DNA from 4 places in the Pantoea stewartii genome. Region 1 is predicted to be linked to each of the others. Evidence: predicted binding sites of a transcription regulator. Region 1 holds the regulator's gene; each other region holds the start of a gene.

Region 1 (4,216 bases):
TGGGGCAACTTGGCAAGCGTTATCAGTGGGGAGGCAAATCGCCCCATACGGGTTTTGATTGCAGTGGCCTCGTATGGTACGCCTACAAAGACGTCGTGAAGTTTAAGATCCCCCGTACCGCTAACGAAATGTACCATCTGCGGGATGCAGCACCGGTCAACCGCGAATCCCTTGAAAAAGGCGATCTGGTTTTCTTCCGCATCAACGGGCGTGGAACCGCAGATCATGTCGGGGTTTACCTGGGCAACGGTAAATTCATTCAGTCACCGCGTACCGGTAAAGATATTCAAATCAGTGCGTTGAGCGAAGATTACTGGCAGCGCCATTATATTGGTGCGCGTCGCGTTATGACGCCAAAGACCGTTCGCTAAACGTCCTTCATACAAAAAAGCCGGGAAAGGCAACTTCCCGGCTTTTTTATTGCCCACCTCACCCCGATTGTGCAGCCGGATGTTCCAGGCGAAAATGCCGCACCTGCCGGTGATACGGTCTGACAGACAGGACGTATCACCGGCAAGGCTGGACGCGCAGTCAGCCAGTCAGCCAGCCAGTCAGCCAGCCAGTCAGCCAGTCAGCCAGTCAGCCAGTCAGCCAGTCAGCCAGTCAGCCAGTCAGCCAGTCAGCCAGTCAGCCAGTATAGCGTCGCTGCAAACGAATGCGGCTAGTGCAGAATAGCGGTGAAGCTAAACGCGATGATCATTAACAGTGCGGCTGCCGTCGTCATTAATGACAGTTTTAAATCGGTACTCATCCCCTCTCCTTTAACCCTGACGTTTGTAAGGTGAAAGCATTTTCACATACGCGTGGGTAAAAATCTCGTTTTATCCGCACAGCCTTGTTAGAATCCCCCCTTTGTTGCGCAACAGCGCGCAATATCGGTTGCGTCCGCGCCCTTTTCAGACGTTATTTCCTGCCCTGATGACTCAATACCGGACAGAAAAGCGATGTTTTTCGCAGAAATAACCGTCCGCTGACGCAAACGTTTAACAATATGCTTATCAATAATTTAGATAGGCCCGGGAGTTCGATTTACATGGCAACAATTAAAGATGTGGCGAAGCGTGCGGGCGTGTCCACCACGACCGTCTCACACGTCATCAATAAAACGCGCTTTGTCGCAGAAAATACCTGCGAAGCGGTGTGGGAAGCGATTCGGGAACTGCATTATTCTCCCAGCGCAGTCGCGCGTAGCCTGAAGGTGAATCACACCAAAACGCTGGGCCTGCTCGCCACGTCCAGTGAAGCGCCCTACTTTGCTGAAATTATCGAAGCCATTGAGAATCACTGCTTCGATAAAGGCTATACCCTGATTTTGGGCAACGCACATAATGACCTGCAAAAACAGCGCGCCTATCTGTCGATGATGGCGCAAAAGCGCGTTGACGGGCTTCTGGTGATGTGTTCAGAGTATCCGGATGATCTGCTGCAAATGCTGGAAGCGAACCGCAATATTCCGATGGTGGTGATGGACTGGGGCGAATCCCGTGCCGACTTTACCGATACCGTACTGGACAATGCTTTCCAGGGCGGTTATCTGGCAGGACGTTATTTGATTGAGCGTGGTCATCGCGATATTGGTGCCATTCCCGGCCAGATGGAGCGTAACACGGGAGGCGGTCGCCATGCCGGTTTCCTCAAGGCGCTGGAAGAAGCAGGTATTCAGCCACGTGCCGAATGGATTGTGCAGGGTGACTTTGAACCCGAATCTGGCTATCAGGCCATGCAGCAGATTCTGTCACAGAAGCAGCGCCCAAGCGCCGTATTCTGTGGGGGCGACATCATGGCGATGGGCGCAATCTGCGCGGCCGACGAAATGGGCCTGCGCGTGCCGCAGGATATCTCCGTCATCGGTTACGACAATGTGCGCAATGCGCGCTATTTCACCCCGGCACTGACCACGGTGCATCAGCCTAAAGCCCAGTTGGGTGAGAAAGCGCTGGAGATGTTGTTAGATCGCATCACCAGTAAGCGGGAAGAGTCGCAGACAATTGAAGTCCACCCGACGCTTATTGAGCGACGTTCGGTGGGCTATGGTCCTTATCGCGATTATCGCCGTTAATCCTCGCTCAACCACTCCTGATTTAGCGTTTGCGCATCGCCCAGGTACTGGAGTAACCACCCCAGCGCCGGTGATGCGCGATCTTCCGCCCAGCTGACGCAGCAGGGACTTTCCGGAAACGCCTGCGGTAAGTTCAGCTCTGCCATCTCGCCGCTGTCCAGTAAGGGCCGCGCTAAATGGCCCGGTATCATCGCGACACACAAACCGGCGCGCACACAGTCCAGACCGGTTTGCCAGTCCGGGACCACCAGCCGGCGTTGGTTATCCAGCGCCCAGGTCATACGACGCGGTAACGCGCGCGACGTATCTTCCAGCACCAGAGAAGGCCAGTTGCGCAACGCCTCATCATCTAGCGTAGCAACCTGCGTCAGAGGGTGCTGACGCGCCACCACGCAACGCCAGTTCAGGGTGCCCATATCGCGAAAGGCGAAACGCCCCCCCACCGGAATCGCCTGTGTCGCACCTATCGCCACATCCACTCGCCCGTCTGCCAGCGCATCCCAGACGCCGTTAAAGACCTCATAGCTGATGTGCAACTCCATGTCGGGAAAATGGCGGTAAAAATCCCTGACAAACTGCCGGGTCCGCTGCGGTTTGACGATGCAGTCGACGGCAATACCAATCTGACCGCGCCAGCCGTTGGCGAGCTGTTGACACTGACGTCGTGTGGCATCCATTTTTTTGATAACGCTGCGCCCTTCCCGCACAAAATGCTCGCCCGCCGGGGTGAGAATCACCTCCCGGTGCTGGCGTTCAAACAGCGGCACAGCCAGCCAGGTTTCCAGCTGGCGAACGGTATAGCTGATGGCAGAAGGCACACGGTGCAGTTCCTGGGCGGCCGCGCTAAAGCTGCCACCGCGTGCGACCGCATCCACCACTTCCAGCGCATATTCAGACCACATAATTTGCCTTCAAAATTTTTAACAGCAACAGGCAAATTTTACCGTTTCACAGCGTGAAGTACAGCTTTTACACTGCCCCGCGTTTATTCTGCAACTGATGAGAACCCGATGTCCGCTTCAAAAGGCTTTATTCCCTATCTTGCCGTGCTCAGTATGCTGGGCTTTCTGGCAACCGATATGTACCTGCCCGCCTTCGGCGCTATGCAGCAAAGTTTTAGCACGTCAGCCGGGATGATCAGCGCCAGCATGAGTCTGTTTCTGGCCGGTTTTGCCTGTGGTCAACTGGTCTGGGGCCCCTTATCTGATCGGTTGGGGCGTAAGCCGGTGCTGCTGGCAGGCCTCGTCCTGTTTGCTCTGGGCTGTGCGGGTATGTTGTGGGTAGATAATGTGATCCTGATGCTGGTACTGCGTTTTGTACAGGCTATCGGCGTGTGCGCGGCGGCCGTCAGCTGGCAGGCGCTGGTCGTTGATCGCTATCCTCAGTCACAGGCCAATAAAGTCTTTGCTACCATTATGCCGCTCGTCGCGCTGTCTCCCGCCCTGGCGCCGTTACTGGGCGCCTGGCTGATCGGCCATTTTCACTGGCGCGCCATTTTTGCGGTGCTGACGGGAATTGCTGTGGCGCTCATCCTGGTCACGCTGCGCCTGCCTTCGCCGCAAAAAAATCAACGTTCCCCTGCTTCGCAGCCTGGGTTTCTGACGCTGCTGCGCGCACGTGCCTACAGCGGTAACGTACTGATGTATTCCGCCTGCTCGGCCAGTTTTTTTGCATGGCTGACGGGTTCGCCGTTTATTCTGGCTGAAATTGGTCTGTCTCCTGCGGATATCGGGCTCAGTTATATTCCCCAAACCATCGCCTTTTTAATCGGCGGGTTTGGCTGCCGTGCGCTGCTCAACCGGTTTTCTGGCGCAACGCTGCTGCCGTGGCTGCTCGGCGTCTATAGTCTGAGTGTCGGGGCGCTGTTTGCCGTCGCGCTTTCGGGAAGCCCGTCACTCACGGCGTTACTGGTGCCGTTCTGCGGCATGGCGCTGGCAAATGGCGCGATTTATCCGATTGTGGTGTCCAGTGCGCTGCTGCCCTTCCCAAATGCCACCGGGAAAGCGGCGGCATTGCAGAACACGCTTCAGCTCGGACTCTGTTTTGCCGCCAGCCTTGCGGTGTCCGCAGGCTTGATCCAGGCTCTGTTTACGACCACGCTAATTATGATGGTGACGATTGGTCTGGCATGGATGGGCTATCAGTTAAAGCGCCGCG
Region 2 (4,216 bases), 320 kb from region 1:
GAATTTGTAGCGAGGCAAAGCGCGTCAGCATTCCGGCAAAACCCGGAATGCGCGTCGCCATAAAATCGGCAATGTGCTCCAGCGACGCAGCGGCACCCAGTTGATAGTGTTTATCGTCCTCGCCGCAGGCTTTCAGTGCGTCAACCTGCCCCAGGGCAATCATTTTGGGGAGATGCTGGTCACGCTGGGTAATCAGCAGGCTGAGATCGGTGCCGCCCGCCAGCAATGCGGCATCAGGATGGGCGATACAGCATTCGGCAAGCTGCTGCACGGTTTTCGGGATAAAACAGGTGCGACCGTTCTTTTCCAGCGTCTGGATAGCCTCGTGTGTCAGGTTCATCAGCTGTTCAGTCACCTGCTGTGCCTGACGATCAAAGCTGTCGGGCTGAACATCGCTCAGGCTTTGCTCGGCAGCCGCCATGATGGAACGGTAACCGGTACAGCGGCACAGGTTACCCGCCAGCGCATGTTCGGCCTGCTGACGATTCCACTCAGGCTGGTTTTTTTGCAGACTAAACAGCGACATGACAAAACCCGGCGTACAGAATCCACACTGCGAGCCATGGCAGTCCACCATTGCCTGCTGTACCGGATGCAGGCTTTTTCCCTGGCGTAGATCCTCTACCGTAATGAGTTGCTTACCCTGTAACCCACTGACCAGCATCAGGCAGCTGTTCACGGTCTGGTAGGTGAGCTTCCCGTCTACGACACTGCCCAGCGTGACGCTACACGCGCCGCAGTCGCCGGAGGCACAGCCCTCTTTGGTGCCGCAGCGACGCTGATGCGTACGCAAATACGACAGGACCGTCAGATTGGGATCGAGCTGCTCTTCTGTCACCGGACGGTCATTAAGCAGGAACTGAATCATGCGGCGTTCTCCTTTGCAGCGGATTGCCAGACCGGGCGACCGTTAACCCAGGTTTGTACGATATTTCTGTCATCGCCGAGCGTCATCAGCACAAACAGTTTTTCCCAGATATCTTTACTGTTTGCCATGCGTAACCTCTGCAAGGCGGACACGGCGGGATCCAGCACCACAAAGTCCGCTTCTTTGCCCGGGGCGAAGTTACCGATGTGTTTATCGAGATCCAGCGCATGAGCGCCGCCCAGTGTGGCGTGATAAAACGCTTCTGCGGCGCTCAGTTTGTACTGCTGCAGTTGCCCCACTTTGTAGGCTTCTCCCAGCGTTTGCAGCATATTGAAGGTGGTGCCGGCGCCTACATCGGTGCCGATGCCCACGTTAACGCCCTGCTGCCAGCTCCGCTGGATATTGAACAGGCCGCTGCCCAGAAACAGATTTGAGGTGGGGCAAAATGCTATGGCGGAGTTCGTATCATGCAGGCACTGCCACTCCTGTGTTTCCAGATGCAGACAGTGCGCGAATACGCTGCGGCGCCCGGTCAGCTGATACTGATGATACACATCCAGATAACCGTTATGGTCAGGAAAAAGCTGCTTCACCCAGGCCACTTCGTGGGGGTTTTCGCTAAGGTGCGTATGAACCCAGACATCCGGGTGACGCTGGCGAAGCGCCTGAACTTTCTCCAGCAGCGCCGGAGAAGAGGTCGGAGCGAAACGCGGCGTCAGCGCATAATTAAGGCGGCCGCGCTCGTGCCAGCGCGCAATCAGCGCCTCCGTCTGGGCATAGCTCTCTTCTGGCGTTTCTGTCAGGTAGTCCGGGGCATTGCGATCCATCATCACTTTGCCTGCGATAATACGCATATTGAGCGCCTCGGCTGCGCTGAACAGCGCATCTACCGACTGCGGGTGCACCGTGCCGAAAATCAACGCGCTGGTCGTGCCGTTCGCCAGTAACTGCTGCAGGAAAAATGCCGACATCTGCGCGGCATGATCCGGGCAGTGATACTGCGCTTCCACGGGAAAAGTGTACTGATTCAGCCACTCCAGCAGTTGCTCGCCAAAGGCACCGATCATTTCCGTTTGCGGATAATGAATATGGCAATCGACAAAGCCCGGGATGATCAGCTTACCGCGCAGGTCAATCATGCCGCCTGCATTCAGGCTGTCTGTGCTCTCCTGCCAGGGGCGCAGATCGACAACACGCCCTTCACGCAGCGTCAGCACGCCATCGTCCAGATAGCGTGCCTGCGCCAGTATCGATTCGGGATCGTGTGCCACTGCGGCAAAATCGAAGAAGCTGGCGCGAATCGCCGCGTCCGTATATGTCAGCATAATGTTTCCTCTGCCGGGCGGGGTAAATGTCGCCCTGTGCCTTAACCCTGGTCTCTGTTTAAACATTTTGCAAGAGTCATGCCAGCCTTGTTTATAAAATTAAAACTTATATATCAGTAACTTAATAAAAATTATTCGTTGCGCAACGAAAAAACGTCTTTACACACGACGCAAACGGTTGCCATTCTTTCGCAATCGGTTGCCTGGATAATGATGGCCAAAATGCGCCCTGCCGGCCTGACGCGTTTGCACAATAACGGGGCGGACTGCACGAAAATAGCGCAGACCGTGGGCGACCGTGCACGTAAAATTCAGCGGACATCGCCAAAAATGCCGTGTTAAGGTGAAAGGAACACCATGAAACGGAATAAGGGAAACACGATGATTATTTTTGTTACGGGGGCAACGGCAGGGTTTGGTCAAAGCATTACCCGCCGGTTCATCGAAACAGGACACAAAGTGATCGCAAGCGGCCGTCGCGCAGAACGTCTGAAAGCGCTGAAAGACGCGTTGGGCGACAACCTGTATACGGTGCAACTGGATGTGCGTAACCGGGCCGCCATTGAAGAGGCAATTGCACACCTCCCTGCAGAATGGCGCGACATTGATGTACTGGTCAATAACGCGGGTCTGGCATTAGGCATTGAACCGGCGCACCGGGCAGATGTGAATGACTGGGAAAATATGATCGACACCAACACGAAGGGGCTGGTGTATATGACGCGCGCCGTCTTGCCTGCGATGGTTGAGCGTAACGTCGGTCATATCATTAATATCGGGTCGATTGCCGGAAGCTGGCCCTATGCGGGCGGTAATGTGTATGGGGCCACCAAAGCCTTTGTCCGTCAGTTCAGCCTGAACCTGCGCACCGATTTGCACGGCACCGCCCTGCGCGTAACGGATATTGAGCCAGGCCTGGTTGGCGGCACCGAATTCTCTAACGTGCGCTTTAAAGGCGACGATGACAAGGCTGATAAGGTTTATGAGGGCGCGACGGCACTGACGCCGGAAGATGTGACTGAAGCGGTTTACTGGGTGGCAACCTTGCCTAAACACGTCAACATCAACACCCTGGAAATGATGCCCGTCAGCCAGACGCTGGCAGGCCTTAAAGTGCATAAACCCTGATTAAGAGGCCAGCCCTCGGGCTGGCTTTTTACGCTTTGCCCCAGCCCAGCACGATAATCAACATGCCGCTGAACGCAATCAGCGCACCACTCCAGTCCCAGATACTCAGCTTCACCCCGTCTACGATGCGCAACCAGACCAGCGCCGTGAGAACATAAACGCCGCCGTAAGCCGCGTATACGCGCCCACTTGCCGCAGGATGGAGCGTCAGCAGCCAGACAAACAGCGTGAGACTCAGTGCGGCAGGCACTAACAGCCAGGCCGACGCGCCCTTTTTCAGCCACAGCCAGGGCAAAAAACAGCCTGTGATCTCTGCCAGGGCGGTAATAAAAAACAGTAATGCAGTCTTGATCAGCACGTTAATCTCTCAGGCAGGTAAACGACATGCACACTGCTGGTGAGCATCTGAGCGGCAATGGTATACTATTGCGCACAGGCTGCAAAAGTTTACCCACAGGTAAGCCCGTGTTAACTGAAGGATATTACGATGAAAAAATTGCTTCCGGTTCTGATGGTGGCCCTGCTTTCTGTCACGGCATTTGGCGTGAGTGCAAACACCGATCGCCTGATAATTGAAAATGGCAGTAGCGCGCTGAATAATGAAGCGGCCCGTCAGAGTAAAGAGCAGTGGAATGACACGCACATGCTGCGCAATAAAGTGAACCGCCGGGTGGAAAAAGAGTTTGATAAAGCGGACCGCGCGTTTGATACCCGCGACAAGTGTGAGCAGAGCGCTAACCTGAATGCCTACTGGGAACCCAACACGTTGCGCTGTTTGGATCGCCGCACCGGTCGTCCGGTACTGCCGTAATTTTCAGCTATAGTAATGACTGACGCATGACAAAAGGAAAAGGTTATGAAGATGAAGCATGCATTACTGACAGTGACGTTTTTG
Region 3 (4,216 bases), 1.9 Mb from region 1:
GTAACAGTAGCCTGCAGGCAGGCTATCTGATCATGGCCGCGCGTGCGCTGGGGCTGGATGCAGGCCCGATGTCAGGATTCGATCCGCTTAAAGTGAACGCGGCCTTTTTTGCCGGTACCACCTGGCAGGCCAACCTGCTCATTAACCTGGGCTATGGCTTACCCGACAAGCTCCCGCCCCGATTACCCCGGCTGAGCCTGGAGCAGGCCTGCCAGTTCGTCTGAGTTACTGGAGCGTTACGTGCTTACCGTAACGCTCACTGCTTTCCCGCCCTTTGCGTACGGTTTTAATGCGCGTCGATAAAGGCGATTTTCAATACAAACAGCAAGGCGACAATGACGACGCAGGGGCTGATTTCTCGCCAGCGACCGGTGCCCAGCTTCATCACACAGTACGCAATAAAGCCCAGTGCGATGCCTTCTGTAATCGAAAAACTAAAGGGCATCATGGCGGCAGTTACAAATGCCGGGACGGCTTCGGTCAGGTCATCCCATTTGACGCGGGACAGGCTGGCCGTCATCAGCACGCCAACATAGATTAACGCGCCTGCCGCAGCATAGGCCGGTACCATGGCCGCCAGGGGCGATAAAAACGTGACGAGCAGGAACAGAAGGCCTGTGACCACGGCCATCAATCCGGTACGGCCGCCGACAGCTACGCCGGAGGTACTTTCAATATAGGCGGTCACCGATGACGTTCCTGCCAGCGCGCCCGTTACCGAACTGATGCTGTCGACATACAACGCCTGTTTCATGCGCGGGAACGTGCCTTTTTCATCAGCCAGTCCGGCTTTGTCGGTCACGCCAATCAAGGTGCCGGACGAGTCAAACAGATTGACCAGCATAAAGGAGAATATGACGCCTGCCATGCCGATGTTGAACGCGCCTTTAATATCAACCTGACCGACAATCGCGGTGACAGATGGCGGCGCAGAAACTACGCCCGTAAACGTCACGTCGCCCAGCAGCCAACCCAACGCCGTGGTGACGATCATCGAAATGAGCACGGCGGCGTGAATGTTGCGTGAGGCCAGAATGGCGATAATAAAGAATCCCAGCGCACCCAGCAGCACATTGTGTGAGCTGAGGTTACCCACGCTGACCAGCGTATCCGGGTTGGCCACAATGATACCGGCGTTTTTCAGGCCCATCATGGCAATGAACAGGCCAATGCCAGCGGTGATGCCTACGCGCAGGCTAAGCGGAATATTGGCGATCATCCAGTAACGTACCCGCAACAGAGTCAGGATGAGCAGACCCAGTGCGCCCCAGAAGATGGCACCCATGCCGACCTGCCATGAGTAACCCATCGCGCCGACGACCACAAAGGCAAAAAAGGCATTGAGGCCCATCGCCGGGGCCAGGGCGACAGGAAGATTGGCAAACAGCCCCATCAGGATGCTGCCGAACGCGGCAATCAAACAGGTCGTTACGAACACTGCCCGGGTATCCATGCCTGCGACACCTAAAATCTGCGGGTTCACAAAAACAATGTATACCATGGTCAAAAACGTGGTAATGCCTGCGATCACTTCGGTACGAACCGTTGTACCATGCTCCTGCAGTTTGAATACGCGCTGAAAAAGGCCTTGTTTATTCATGCCATTTATCCAGAAGAAAATTTCACCGGCGCGTATCCTGGCGATTTTGCCCCGGCAATACAATGATTTTTCGCAACCGATTGCCATATCCCGGCCCCTCAGGGACACGCTGACGTGTTAAGGTACCCCGAACAAAAGGAGGAGTCAGATGTCTGTTGAATGCGTCTTTTTCGATTGTGACGGTACCCTGGTTGACAGTGAAGTCCTGTGCACCCGCGCGTATGTCACCACCTTTGCCCAGTACGGGATTACGCTCTCTCTGCAGGAGATGTTCGAAAAGTACAAAGGGGTAAAGCTGTATGACATCATCCGCGACGTCAGTGAAACGCATCGGGTCGCTCTGCCTCTGGAGGACGTTGAACCGGCTTACCGGCGCGAAGTGGCCCGTTTGTTTGACCGTGAACTGAAGCCGATAGCCGGTGCGAAGGCACTGGTCGGGCAAATGGCAGTACCGATATGCGTGGTGTCAAACGGCACGGTGAAAAAGATGCAGCACTCGCTGGGCCTCACCGGCATGCTGAGTCATTTCGCTGACCGTCTTTACAGCGGTTACGATATTGGCCACTGGAAGCCCGAACCCGAGCTGATGTTTCACGCAGCCCAACAAATGCAGGTACCCGTCGAGCGCTGTATTTTGGTGGATGACTCCGAAGCGGGGGCGCGTGCCGGTATCGCAGCAGGCATGCCGGTGTTTTATTACTGTGCCGACGCTCATAATCCCGAACTCCATCATCCGCTGGTGACCGTGTTCACCGATATGGCCGCGTTACCCGCGCTGTGGCGCGCCAGAGGCTGGAACCTGACGCGCTGACTCAGGTCACCCAATGTCGTTTATCCACCCGACTGAGCAGCATTCCCAGTAATAAGCTGCCCACCAGCGTGACGGTAAAAACGGCAGGCAGGTCGAGCCAGGGACGCGCCATATCGTCATAGTGATGGGTGCGAATAAAATGGATGAACAGGGCGTGAAAGCCGTAGATGGGCAGAGAGTAGCGCGAAATGATGGCCAGACCGGGCAGCGTACGTTGATTAAAGGCATTTTTGAACACCACCAGCGCGCTTATTGCGGCAATGAATACCAGCGGTCCGCAATAGAGATACCACGTATCGTTAAAGGCACCATTAACGATTAACGCGCGCTTCGTACCCAGCATAATGCCGGTCACGCAGGCCACAAAGGTCACGGCAGCCAACGGTGTGATAGCGCGTCTTTCTGTGTCCATGGTACCGATCGCCCGGCCTAATAAGGCGTAGAGCAGGTAATAGATACTGTCGCCGCTCAGGTAAAGGTTAATGGGCAACCAGTGAAAGCGCCCCCACGACTGGTCCATGGTATTGGGATTCGCGAGGACCACCACAATCAGCACCAGTAGCGCCACGTAGCGCGGCCGCACGCTTTTTACCTGAATCAGGGGCGACAAGAGGTAAATCCCCATGAGCGCGAAGAAAAACCACAGATGGTAGAACACCGGCTTCTGCAGCATTTTTAAAATTGAACGGCCTTCGCCAATTGGCGTCAGCAGGCTGATATAAACCAGTGACACGGCACTGTAAAAAACCAGACATCCCAGCAGTCGCCACAGGTGGCGCGGCTGCGTACTGCGTTCACCAAAGAACAGATAGCCTGAAATCATAAAAAACAGCGGCACACAGATGCGTGACGCTGAATTGAACAGGTTAGCAATATCCCACCAGTGACCTTTTATGGCCATCGGCCCGGTCAGATACCACGTTGTGGTGTGAATGACGATGACCATCAGGCAGGCAATCGCCCGCAAATTATCAATCCAGTAAATCTTTTGCGACATGGTGTCCTCTGGCGCAGTGCGTCCCGGTGCAAAGCGTAGCCAGTCGCGTCGACGTCAACAAGCGCAATAGCGGGGATTCAGAACCCTCTGTGCACAGGATCGCATGAAAACGCATAACCGTATCGGTTAATCAGGCGATGACAGGCCGCCAGCAGGCTAAATCTGACACCAAAAATCCACTCTCGCGGCTGCGCCGCCGGATTTCCGGCTGCATATCACGCGGTCAAAGGGTATACTGTCGCACTCTTTTTTTATCTAGCCGAACCGCGTGCGAACTCATCATGCAAAAGTTTGATACCAAGACCTTTCAGGGCCTGATCCTGACATTGCAGGATTACTGGGCGCGCCAGGGCTGCACCATTGTTCAACCACTGGACATGGAAGTGGGCGCTGGTACTTCACACCCAATGACCTGCCTGCGCGCACTTGGCCCGGAGCCGATTGCTGCGGCCTATGTGCAGCCATCCCGTCGTCCTACCGACGGCCGCTATGGCGAAAACCCGAACCGCTTGCAGCACTACTATCAGTTCCAGGTGATCATCAAGCCGTCGCCGGACAATATTCAGGAGCTGTACCTCGGGTCGCTGAAAGCGCTGGGTATGGATCCTACCGTACACGACATTCGCTTTGTTGAAGATAACTGGGAAAACCCGACGCTGGGTGCCTGGGGACTGGGCTGGGAAGTCTGGCTTAACGGTATGGAAGTGACGCAGTTTACCTATTTCCAGCAGGTCGGTGGCCTGGAGTGTAAACCGGTTACCGGCGAGATCACCTATGGTCTGGAACGTCTGGCCATGTATATCCAGGG
Region 4 (4,216 bases), 790 kb from region 1:
CCACACCATCAAGCCGACTGTCGAGTCCGTCCAGCCGCTTATCCACGCCATCAAGCCGGCTGTCGAGTCCGTCCAGCCGCTTATCCACGCCATCAAGCCGACTGTCGATGCCGTCCAGCCGCTTATCCACACCATCAAGCCGACAGTCGAGTCCGTCCAGCCGCTTATCCACGCCATCAAGCCGACAGTCGAGTCCGTCGAACCGCTTATCCACGCCATCAAGTCGACAGTCAAGTCCGTCGAACCGCTTGTCCACACCCTCGAACCGACAGCCAAGTCCGTCCAGCCGCTTATCTGTCCCATCAAATCGGCTGTCAGTATCATCAAATTTCGCTATGACAACCGAGAAGCTGGCGTCAATGCTGTTAAACCGGTTAGTAACGTCGACTAATACCTTATTGATTTCAAAAATTTTGCTGTCAATACGATCCTGCCTGTTCTCAATACCGGCAAACTGACTCGCGACGTGTCCTACATTTTCTTCCAGGCCAGTGAATCGCTGAAGCATTTCAACGTGAAACAGCGTTTGCTCTGAGCGCAGTATTTCAAGATCAGTTTTCGTCGCAAATGCCGTCGCGCGCCCACTGAACAGCGCCAGATCAATTTTCATCTGATGGCTGTCTTGCTCCAGTCGCTCAAAGCGCTTTTCAAAATTTTCCATTGTTTTGCCTCCCGTCCCGCAATGACGGTCGATTACGTTTGGCTTTCCGCGATCCCGTTTTATACAAAGGTTGCCCATTATCGGTCCCTGACAGGCGGATTACATGCATCCGTTAACGTTATTCACGACCTGCTTCGACGTTATTGAAGCAAAGTCCCGCACAATAAACATTACCTGATTGAATAAGAACGCAAAATAAAACCAGCGTGCCGCCTTATTCAGAAGGTGTTGTCGAAGAGTAAGAGGTGAAAGGCGTGAAGAAAAGGCAGTTCATATTCATTTTGGAAGAGAATGCACAACGATTGAAAAAGCTGAGGCAGCCTGGTGATGCATCGACGCGAAATATAACGCTAAAACCGTTACAGCATATTAACTATGCTGTAACGGTGAAGTTAATTATGCACTCAACCAGCCGAGCTTAATGACAAACAGCAGGGAAAGAATAATCAGCGCCGCATTAATTTCTTTCGTCCGTCCACTCAGCAGTTTCACCACGGTCCAGGTGATAAAGCCGAAAGCGATACCGTTTGCAATGGAATACGTTAATGGCATGGTCAGGGCCGTCACCGTAACAGGAGCCGCAGTAGTAATGTCTTTCCAGTCGATCTCGGCCAGGCCTGAGGTCATCAGCACAGCCACAAAGAGCAGTGCGGGTGCCGTGGCGTAAACCGGCACGCTGGAAGCCAGGGGTGAAAAGAACAGCGCCAGTAAAAACAGCACCGCCACCACCACAGCCGTTAATCCGGTACGGCCACCGGCGCTGACGCCTGCAGCCGATTCGACATAGCTGGTGGTCGTGGACGTTCCCAGCAGAGAACCAAACAGCGCCGCCGCACTGTCCGCCACAAGCGCGCGCCCCATTTTAGGCACGTTGCCCTCTTCGTCAGCCAGTCCGGCACGTTTGGTCACGCCCAGCAGCGTTCCCGTGTTATCAAACACGTCGACAAACAGGAACGCAAAAATCACGCTAATCAGACCCACGTTAAACGCACCCGCGATATCCAGATGCATAAACGTCGGGGCGATGGACGGCGGGGCAGAAAATACGCCGCCAAACGGCGTCAGGCCAATTCCCATGGAGATAAAGGTAATGATCAGAATGCCAATCAAAACCGCGCCCGTCACACGGCGCGCCTCCAGCACGACGATGATGATAAAACCTAACACCGCCATCAGTGGTCCAGGCTTGGTCAAATCACCAATTCCTACCAGCGTGGCCGGATTGTCGACGACGATTCCCGCCCCTTCCAGCGCGATAATCGCCAGGAACAGACCAATACCGGCGGCAATCCCCGCACGCAACGGCAACGGAATGCTTTTGATAATCCATTCGCGAATTTTAAAGATTGATAACGCAAAGAAGATAACCGCAGACAGGAATACCGCGCCCAGCGCAATCTGCCAGGTGTAGCCCATGTGCAGCACAACGGTATACGTGAAGAAGGCATTCAGGCCCATTCCCGGTGCCAGGGCGATAGGATAGTTGGCAATCAGTCCCATCAACACAGAACCAATTGCTGCCGCCAGACAGGTCGCGACGAAGACCGCACCTTTGTCCATGCCGGTCGCCCCTAAAATACTGGGGTTAACGAACAGGATATAAGCCATTGCCAGAAAGGTCGTGATCCCGGCGATGATTTCGGTGCGAACCGTTGTGTTGTGCGCTTTTAATTTAAATAGTTTTTCTAACATCATTATCTCTCGATGATAGAGACGTCACTCAGGTACGTGCTCTCTTGCCAAAGTTATTATCATGCTGTTTGTGGTAATGCCGACGGCTGGCCCGCGCCGTTGCAGGCCTGTTAAAAACCGGGGTTGCTTTCCTTTGTCATGTGAGCAATTGCTAAGGCTTAAGCAATTGCTGTGCCAGTCCGACACGCAATCGATTACCTGAATAAGCGCAAACGAGCCTTAAGAGAATTCTGAACCGAATCAGGGCGCGATTATGGTGCATTGCCCCCTAAATGCGCAAACGTTTTCCTTTCGGTGCCGAAAAGGCGAAAAAAGGGTGCTGACGCACGCTTCAACACTTTGTGAGGCGACGCTGGTCACGTTTCAGCCGCATTAACCTGCAGGCAAAAGGGGAATGTGTAAACTCGAAATTAACTCTTTAGTAACATTGAGGTCACACAATGAAGCCAGCAGTTCTGGTGGTGGATGATGATCCTGCGGTCTGCGATCTGTTGCAGGACGCGCTCAGTGAACATGCTTTACGGGTTTATCGTTGTCATCAGGGTAAAGAGGCGCTGGCGATGGTCAGTGCTCACCCGGACATCGCGCTGGTAATGTTGGATATGATGTTGCCTGATACCAATGGATTGCTGGTGCTCCAGCAGTTGCAGCGTCAACGGCCTGATATCCTCGTAATCATGCTGACCGGCATGGGATCGGAATCGGAGATGGTCGTGGGTCTGGAGATGGGCGCGGACGACTATATTGCTAAACCATTCAATCCCCGCGTGGTCGTGGCCCGCGCACGCGCCGCCCTCAGACGCAGCGGACGTGCCGCAACCAGTGATGACGCGCAGTCAGGCTGGCGCTTCAATGGCTGGGTGCTTGATGAAGCACGCTGCCAGTTACTCAATCCTCAACGCGAAACGGTTCCTCTGACGCAGGGGGAATATACTTTGTTACGCGCCATGGTACGGCATGCACGCAAGGTCCTGACGCGCGATCAGTTATTAGAACTGACCCACAGCGAGACGATGGATGTCTTTGACCGCACGATCGATGTGCTGATCATGCGGTTACGCCGTAAAATTGAAGCCAATCCGCATCAGCCCGGCCTGATCCGCACTATCCGCGGGCTGGGCTATGTTTTTTCTGCCGATGTGGTCAAACCTGAAGGGCTGGGACTTTCCACACAAACCGCCTGAGCCATCCATTCACGCATGTCGCGCAAGGGGCGAATGCCGTCTGTCGCATTGGCGGCACGCAGATTAAAACAGGCGCAGGTATGGGCCAGTTTCAGCGTCGAGACCATATCCTCGCCTTCATGGCTGGCAAACAGCACGCCCGCACAAAATGCATCACCCGCTCCGACGCTGCCCACAATGTCGTCGGGTGCCAGCTGCCAGGCGGGCTGCCAGACACCTTCGCCGTCCGCTTCACGTCCCCATGCGCCCTCGGGCGCATGGATAACAACACGCTGACGCACGCCCTGCTCCGCCAGCCACTGCGCGGCACGGGCAAAAGCGGCGGGCGGCTGAATGCCGCGGCCATCACGTAACAGCACGCCTGACAACGCCTGCGCTTCCAGTTCATTAATCACCAGATAATCCAGCCAGCGTAAGGCGGGCAGCACCTGAGGGCGGTAATCGCCCGCGCGGGAAGCCAGATCCAGGGACGTGAAATAGCCCCGCTGCTGCATGTGTGCCAGCAACCGGGCGCTGCGGGTACCAAATTCGCTGTCCACGCTATCCAGCGTTTCCAGCAGCAGCAAATACCCCAGATGAAAGATGCGCTGTGCGTCATCGACGGCGGCGAAGTGCGGTCTGTCCAGTAAGCTGTTGGCGCCGGGTGAAAAGAAAAAAGTCCGTTGTCCGTCCGGTGTCG

The links. Region 1 encodes PurR, which represses purine synthesis genes. Its sites were predicted from a motif close to CANGCAAACGTTTGCNTG; they were not measured.
Region 2: guaD (guanine deaminase) is a predicted target of PurR. The motif match lies at 2,361-2,378, and genes of this name have one in related genera.
Region 3: G5574_RS13435 (NCS2 family permease) is a predicted target of PurR. The motif match lies at 1,670-1,687, and genes of this name have one in related genera.
Region 4: G5574_RS04585 (NCS2 family permease) is a predicted target of PurR. The motif match lies at 2,627-2,644, and genes of this name have one in related genera.

Annotation. Positions count from the first base shown of each region.
Region 1 covers NZ_CP049115.1:179,623-183,838, reverse strand. Annotated here, with positions in the region: gene G5574_RS00830 (C40 family peptidase) at 1-371, shown strand, start outside; gene G5574_RS00825 (hypothetical protein) at 451-675, shown strand; gene cydH (cytochrome bd-I oxidase subunit CydH) at 662-751, opposite strand; gene purR (HTH-type transcriptional repressor PurR) at 1,034-2,059, shown strand; gene punR (DNA-binding transcriptional activator PunR) at 2,056-2,961, opposite strand; gene punC (purine nucleoside transporter PunC) at 3,070-4,216, shown strand, end outside.
Region 2 covers NZ_CP049115.1:495,528-499,743, forward strand. Annotated here, with positions in the region: gene xdhA (xanthine dehydrogenase small subunit) at 1-868, opposite strand, end outside; gene guaD (guanine deaminase) at 865-2,193, opposite strand; gene ydfG (bifunctional NADP-dependent 3-hydroxy acid dehydrogenase/3-hydroxypropionate dehydrogenase YdfG) at 2,575-3,321, shown strand; gene G5574_RS02255 (YnfA family protein) at 3,350-3,676, opposite strand; gene G5574_RS02260 (DUF1283 family protein) at 3,809-4,132, shown strand; gene G5574_RS02265 (DUF1161 domain-containing protein) at 4,178-4,216, shown strand, end outside.
Region 3 covers NZ_CP049115.1:2,817,888-2,822,103, reverse strand. Annotated here, with positions in the region: gene G5574_RS13440 (malonic semialdehyde reductase) at 1-224, shown strand, start outside; gene G5574_RS13435 (NCS2 family permease) at 287-1,600, opposite strand; gene yieH (6-phosphogluconate phosphatase) at 1,749-2,411, shown strand; gene G5574_RS13425 (acyltransferase) at 2,413-3,408, opposite strand; gene glyQ (glycine--tRNA ligase subunit alpha) at 3,690-4,216, shown strand, end outside.
Region 4 covers NZ_CP049115.1:973,136-977,351, forward strand. Annotated here, with positions in the region: gene G5574_RS23620 (hypothetical protein) at 1-661, opposite strand, end outside; gene G5574_RS04585 (NCS2 family permease) at 1,058-2,356, opposite strand; gene G5574_RS04590 (response regulator) at 2,794-3,537, shown strand; gene G5574_RS04595 (carbohydrate kinase family protein) at 3,474-4,216, opposite strand, start outside.